One region of the Gulosibacter sediminis genome, then DNA from elsewhere that is predicted to be linked to it. Evidence: predicted binding sites of a transcription regulator. Region 1 holds the regulator's gene; the other holds the start of a gene.

Region 1 (3,208 bases):
GTGCCCTCGGTGGCGATCGCGGGCTACACGAACGCCGGTAAGTCGTCGCTGCTCAACCGCATCACCCGCGCGGGCGTGCTCGTTGAGAACCAGCTGTTTGCGACGCTCGACGCGACGGTGCGCCGCACCGAGACACCCGAAGGGCGCCCGTACACGCTTGCTGACACCGTCGGCTTCGTGCGCAACCTGCCGCACCAGCTCGTCGAGGCGTTCCGCTCGACGCTCGAGGAGGTCGCCGACTCGGATGTGCTCGTGCACGTCGTCGACGCGAGCCACCCCGACCCGGCGGGGCAGATTCGCACCGTGCGCGAGGTCATCTCTGAGATCGACTCGCGCGACGTGCCCGAGCTCATTGCGTTCAACAAGGCCGACCTCATCGATGCCGACACGCGGCTCATGCTCCGCGCGCTCGAGCCGAACTCGGTGTTCGTCTCGGCCCATACGGGCGAGGGCGTTGAGGAACTCCAGGAGCGCATCGCCGAGTTGCTGCCGATGCGCGAGATCGAGGTCGAGCTCGTCGTGCCGTATCAGCGCGGCGACCTCGTGTCGATGCTGCACGACCAGGGCGGCGTGCTGCGCGAGTTGCACGATACCGATGGCACACACCTGCGCGCCCGCGTGCATCCCGATCAGATGGGCGTGTTCGAGGAGTTTCGGGTTGCTGGCCGCTCAGCTCCCGAGGGCAAGAAGCCGCCGGTGCGGCACAAGCCGCGCGCCCGCGTTGACGAGTCGGACGAGCGCGTGCTGAGCCTGCCGCGCGTGGACTACGACAACTAGCGCGAGCTAGACCGAACGCAGCACGGCGACGATCTTGCCGAGCACCGTCGCCTCGTCGCCGAGGATCGGCTCGTAGTTCGAGTTGCGCGGCAGCAGCCAGGTGTGGCCGTCGCGCTGACGGAACACCTTGACCGTGGCCTCGCCGTCGAGCATGGCGGCCACGATGTCGCCGTTGTTCGCGGTGGGCTGCTGGCGCACGACGACCCAGTCGCCGTCGCAGATCGCGGCGTCGATCATCGAGTCGCCTGAGACGAGCAACAAGAACAGCTCGCCGTCGCCGACGACCTGGCGGGGGAGCGGGAAGACCTCTTCGACCTGTTGCTCGGCGGTGATCGGCACGCCCGCCGCGATGCGCCCGACGAGGGGCACGAGGGCGGTCGGGCCCGGCGTGATGCTCGGCTCGACCTCGTCAATCGCCACATCGACGAGCAACTCGATGGTGCGCGCCTGATTCGCGTTGCGGCGAATGTAGCCGCGCTTCTCGAGCTGGTTGAGCTGATAGGCCACCGACGACGAGCTGATGAGGCCGACGGTGTCGCCGATTTCGCGGATGCTCGGGGCAAAGCCATTGCTGTTCTGGAACGTTGCGATGAACGAGAGGATGCGCTGTTGCGTGTCCGACAGGGGCTTGATCTGCTTGGCCATCGGCCCTCCTGAGGTGGTGGTCACGAGGCCGTGTCGGAGGCCCGTGGTCAGCTGTGTTCCGTTGAAGTCACCCTACGTGGCATCAGCACCGGACTCAAACACCTTTTCGAGCGTTTCGCCCTCATTCTCGAAAAAGTGTTTGCGTTTCGAACATGTCGAATCTATATTTGAAACAGATGTTCGCATGCGCCTCGCATGCACGTCGAAAGGAAGCGACCAACATGACTGCTCTTACTGCACGCACCAGCGCCACCGCGCAGCCCCGCCTGCGGCTCACGAGCCGTGGTCGTCGACTCCTCGGCACCCTTCTGCTCGCTCCCGTTGCCCTCGGCGTCGGGGTCGGCATCGCCCAGGTTCCCGCCGCGCTCGCATCGAACACGAGCAGCGCTGCCGCAACCACGTTCGAACACCACACGGTGCTCGCGGGCGAAACCCTCTGGAGCATCGCCGACGAAATCGCCGACGGCCATGACGTGCGCGACGTCGTGCACGAGATCATGCGCCTCAACCTGCTCGAGAGCTCCTCGGTGCAGGCAGGCCAAGAGCTCGCGCTGCCGAACTACTAGACCAGCAGATTTCCGGGCCGCGGACACGGCCGCGGCCCGGAAGCCACGCACCACCACCACCGTGCCGGGCGTCGCAGCCACCCCTTCCGGAGGCGGCGCCCGCGGTGGTTTTCCGGACGCCTAAGATAATGGGGTGACGAGCTTCGAAGACCTCCCCATTCGCGACGACCTGCGTGGGCTGACGCCGTACGGCGCGCCGCAGGACGCGCTGCCGATCACCATCAACGTCAACGAGAACCCGTTCTCGGTGCCGGAGGCCGTCGCCCTCTCGATTATTCAGCGCATTTCGCTCACGCTGCCGGGGCTCAATCGCTACCCCGACCGCGAGTTCACCGAGCTCCGCGAGCGACTCGCGACGTACCTCGGTCAGGGGCTCACACCCGAGCACATCTGGGCAGCCAATGGTTCGAACGAGGTGCTCCAACAGCTGCTCCAGGCCTTCGCTGGAGCGGGCCGCAAGATCATGAGCTTCGCACCGACCTACTCGATGTACCCGCTGCTCGCGAAGGGCGTCGGCAGCGAATGGGTTGCGGCGCCCCGCGACGAGAACTTCGAGCTCACACCTGAGCTCGTGCGCACGGCCATCGAAGCCGAGCGACCCGACGTCGTGTTGCTCTGCACGCCGAATAACCCCACGGGTACCCCGCTCGATCTCGAGACCATCGAGGCCGCCTACGACGCGACCGACGGCATCGTCGTCGTCGACGAGGCGTACGCCGAGTTCCGTCACGACGGCGCGCCGACGGCGTTGAGCCTGCTCGAGGGGCGCCCCCGGCTCGTCATCTCGCGCACCATGTCGAAGGCCTTCGCCTTCGCCGGTGTGCGTCTCGGTTACTTCGCGGCCGACCCGGCCGTCGCCGACGCCGTGCGGCTCGTTCGCCTGCCGTACCACCTGTCGGCGATCACGCAGGCCGCGGCCATCGCCGCGCTCGAGCACAGCGACACGATGCTCGCGCAGGTCGACCGCATCCGCATCCAGCGCGACCGCATCGTCGACGAGACCGCCGCGCTCGGCTACCGGCCCTACCGCTCCGATGCGAACTTCGTGCTCATCGGCGGCGTCGCCGACCCCGCCGTGATGTTCGACGAGTTCGTGGCCCGCGGCATCCTGATCCGCAACACCGGCCCCGCCGACTGCATCCGCGTCACCGCCGGCACCGAGTCCGAAACCGACGCGTACCTCTCGGCCCTCGCCGAGATAACCGCCGCCCGACCCGAGC
Region 2 (3,208 bases), on a different contig from region 1:
CGCCGATGACCGGGAATTGCTCCTGCAGCTTCTTGAGCCCGGCCTGCAGCTGCTCACCGCGCTCGGCCGAGTTATGCACGAGCTGCTCGTCGTCAATGACATCGAGTGTCTCGATGGCGGCGGCGGCCGCGACGGCGTTGCCGCCGTAGGTGCCGCCCTGCGAGCCGGGCAGACCCTTCGCCATGAGCTCCTTGCTCGCCGCGATGGCCGAGATCGGGAAGCCCGAGGCGATGCCCTTCGCGGTGATCAGGATGTCGGGCGAGATGCCCGAGCGCGTGTGCGCCCAGAAGGCGCCGGTGCGGCCGACGCCCGACTGAATCTCGTCGACGATGAGCACGATGCCGTGCTCGCGGGCGCGCTGCTCGATGCCGCGCAGGAACTCGACGGGCACCGGAATGTAGCCGCCATCGCCGAGCACGGGCTCGATTATGAAGGCGGCCACCTCGCTCGGGCTCGTGGTGGTGGCGAAGAGGTAGTCGAGCTCGCGCAGGGCGAAGCGCACCGCATCCGCCTCGCTCATGCCGAGACGGTAGGCGTAGGGGAACGGCGCGATCACGACGCCGCCCATCAGCGGCACGGTGCTGCTGCGGAACTTCGTGCCCGCGGTCGTGATGCTCGAGGCGCCCGAGGTGCGGCCGTGGAAGCCGCCCTGAAAGGCGATGATGTTGGGGCGGTTCGTCGCCTGGCGGGCGAGGCGCAACGCGCCCTCGACGGCCTCGGCGCCGGAGTTCGCGTAGAAGACGGAGTCGAGGTTCTCGGGCAGGTAATCGCTGAGCTTTTCGGTGAGCTCGAGCAGCGGCTTGTGCATCACGGTCGTGGCCTGCGCGTGGATGACTTTGCCGACCTGCTCGCGGGCGGCCGCGACGACGCGCGGGTGGCAGTGGCCGGTCGAGGTCACGCCGATACCGGAAGTGAAGTCGAGGTAGCGCACGCCGTCGGTGCCGACGATCCAGTTGCCCTCGGCCTTCTCTACGACCACGGGGGTGGCCTGCTTCACGATGGGGCTGATCTGAGCCATTCCTACTCCTATGTGTCGCCCCGGTACTTGCGCGTATCGAGGATCCTATCGAATTCTGAGTAACTGTATAACAGTAAGACTTTACGGGCAATTGGTTGGATGCGGTGGTGCCGGTCGGACAGTCGGGCGCGCGCCAGGAACGCGGGGAGTCGGGGCTTGGCGCCTGGGGCAGGCCCCAAGGTGGCGACAGGGACAGCCGAGCGGCAAGAAATGGACAAGGACAAGGGATGAGTAGGGCAGGGCCGGGGATGAGCAGGGACAGTGGCAGGGCAGGGCTGCGGATGAGCGGGGGTAGTGGCAGGGCAGTGACGGCAAGGGCAAGGGCAGGGGCAGGGCAGGGCCAGCACAGAGACAGAGACAGAGATAGAGACAGAGACAGAGGATGGACGGAAGTAGAGACAGGACCAAGGGCACGAGCAAGGGCAGCGACAGCGACAGCGACATAGCCAAGAGCACGGGCACCGGCGCGAGCACGAGCACGAAGCCGTGAAGCCGTGAAGCCGTGAAGCCGTGATGCCGTGATGCCGGAGGCTCGTCCGAAGTGAAACCAGTCGGCAATCCGCCACGAAACTGAACCGCCGAGGGCATGTCGGAGGCTCATGCAAGAGTGAACACAGGCCGGAAACCCTCCCGCCAATGCTCGAAACCTCGAACATTCGGCCCGACTTGAATAGAACATTATTTCTATTGCATTTAGGCGTGCATGCGCATATGCTTGCTACAACGGTTCCCCCATTGCCGCACCTTCGAGGAGGTGACGCCCGATGACCGCAACGACTCCTCCCCCAGGCTCTGATGCTGATAAGCCGATTCGTCGTGCACCGAAGCACCGGCCAGACGGCACCACCCCTCCACCGGAAACCGACGGACTGAATGACGCGCTCGGGGCGATCGAAGAGATGGTGCTCAATGGGGCGAAGCTCGAGCAGACCGGCGCGTACCTGAAGATGATGGGCCTCGCGCAGGCCTACGCCGTCGCGGAGCACCGCACCTACGCACAGTTGCAGGAACGCTCGTCGGTGGCGAGTCCTGATGACCTGCTGCGGCTGAACCTGCGATCGATCGTCGCGGAGTTCGGGATTCACACGAACGAATCCGACACCGCACTCTTGAACCGGGCGTATGACGCGCACCGCCTCGGCACCGACTTTGTCGTGTGGCTCGACCCGCTCCGTGAAGCGGCGGTGACGATGCGGCACGCCCGCGCACTGTTGCGGCATGCGGGGATCGTGCCGGACGCGCGGTTGGACGAGTACGCGTCGAAGGTGTTGGAGTTTGCGAAGGGTGCGACCGTTGCCGCGACCGACGCATTCGCCCGCAAACTCGCCGCGGAACTTGGGGCCGAGGAGTTTGAGGCGGCGTTCGAGCACGAGTACCAGGCACGCCACGTCACGATCGAGGACCGCGAGTTTGGCATGTCGCGCATCACCGCCGACGTCCCGACCATGCAGGCGCGCGCAATGTACGACCTCATGAACCAGCAAGCCAAGGCGCTGCGTGAGGAGAATGTGAACGAGGCCGACGAACATCGACGCCGCGTCCGCGAGGCACAGTCGCGTGGGGAAGAGCTCTCCCCTGAAGACGCCGAGTTCATTGAGGACCCGCGCACGGTGCGCCAGTTGATGGCCGACCTGTTCGTCGAGACCTTCCTCACCACCACGCCGCAGAGCATGCACGAATACGAGGCGAAGGGGCGGTCGCGCGTGACCGCGATGGTGAGCATCGTGATCCCGGTGATGAATCTCCTCAACCCGGACGCACCGCGCGACGTCGCCACGATCAACGGGATGACGCCAGTCAGCATGACCGAGGCCCGCGGAATGGCCTCCACGGCGAAGTGCTTCCAACGCATCTTGACCGACCCGATCACCGGGCACGTGTTGACCGTCGATTCCCGCAACCCGACTCCATCGATGAGACGGTTCCTGCAAGCGAGGGACCAAGTGTGTCTATTCCCGGGGTGTCGCAGACCCGCGCACCAAAGCGAACTCGATCACACGAAACCGTGGGCCGCGGGCGGCAAAACCGACGTCGAAAACCTGGGACACCTCTGCCCAAAACACCACACCCTGAAACATCAACGCCCGTGGGAGTGCGAACAACTCGGCAACGGCTGGGTCCGGTGGCGCACCCCGCGCGGTGAATGGGTGACGGTCGAACCCGCACGAGTCGGGCCCATCTTCAAACCAG

The links. The regulator LexA, encoded in region 1, represses DNA repair genes until DNA is damaged. The targets are predictions, from matches to a motif close to TCGAACANNTGTTCGA.
Region 2: the regulator LexA is predicted to act here: its motif matches at 1,690-1,705, upstream of QM019_RS05935 (HNH endonuclease signature motif containing protein).

What each region holds. Positions count from the first base shown of each region.
Region 1 is NZ_JASCYH010000026.1:26,507-29,714, reverse strand. It holds gene hflX (GTPase HflX) at 1-777, shown strand, start outside; gene lexA (transcriptional repressor LexA) at 784-1,422, opposite strand; gene QM019_RS09095 (LysM peptidoglycan-binding domain-containing protein) at 1,644-1,988, shown strand; gene QM019_RS09090 (histidinol-phosphate transaminase) at 2,122-3,208, shown strand, end outside.
Region 2 is NZ_JASCYH010000012.1:42,170-45,377, reverse strand. It holds gene QM019_RS05940 (aspartate aminotransferase family protein) at 1-1,018, opposite strand, end outside; gene QM019_RS05935 (HNH endonuclease signature motif containing protein) at 1,783-3,208, shown strand, end outside.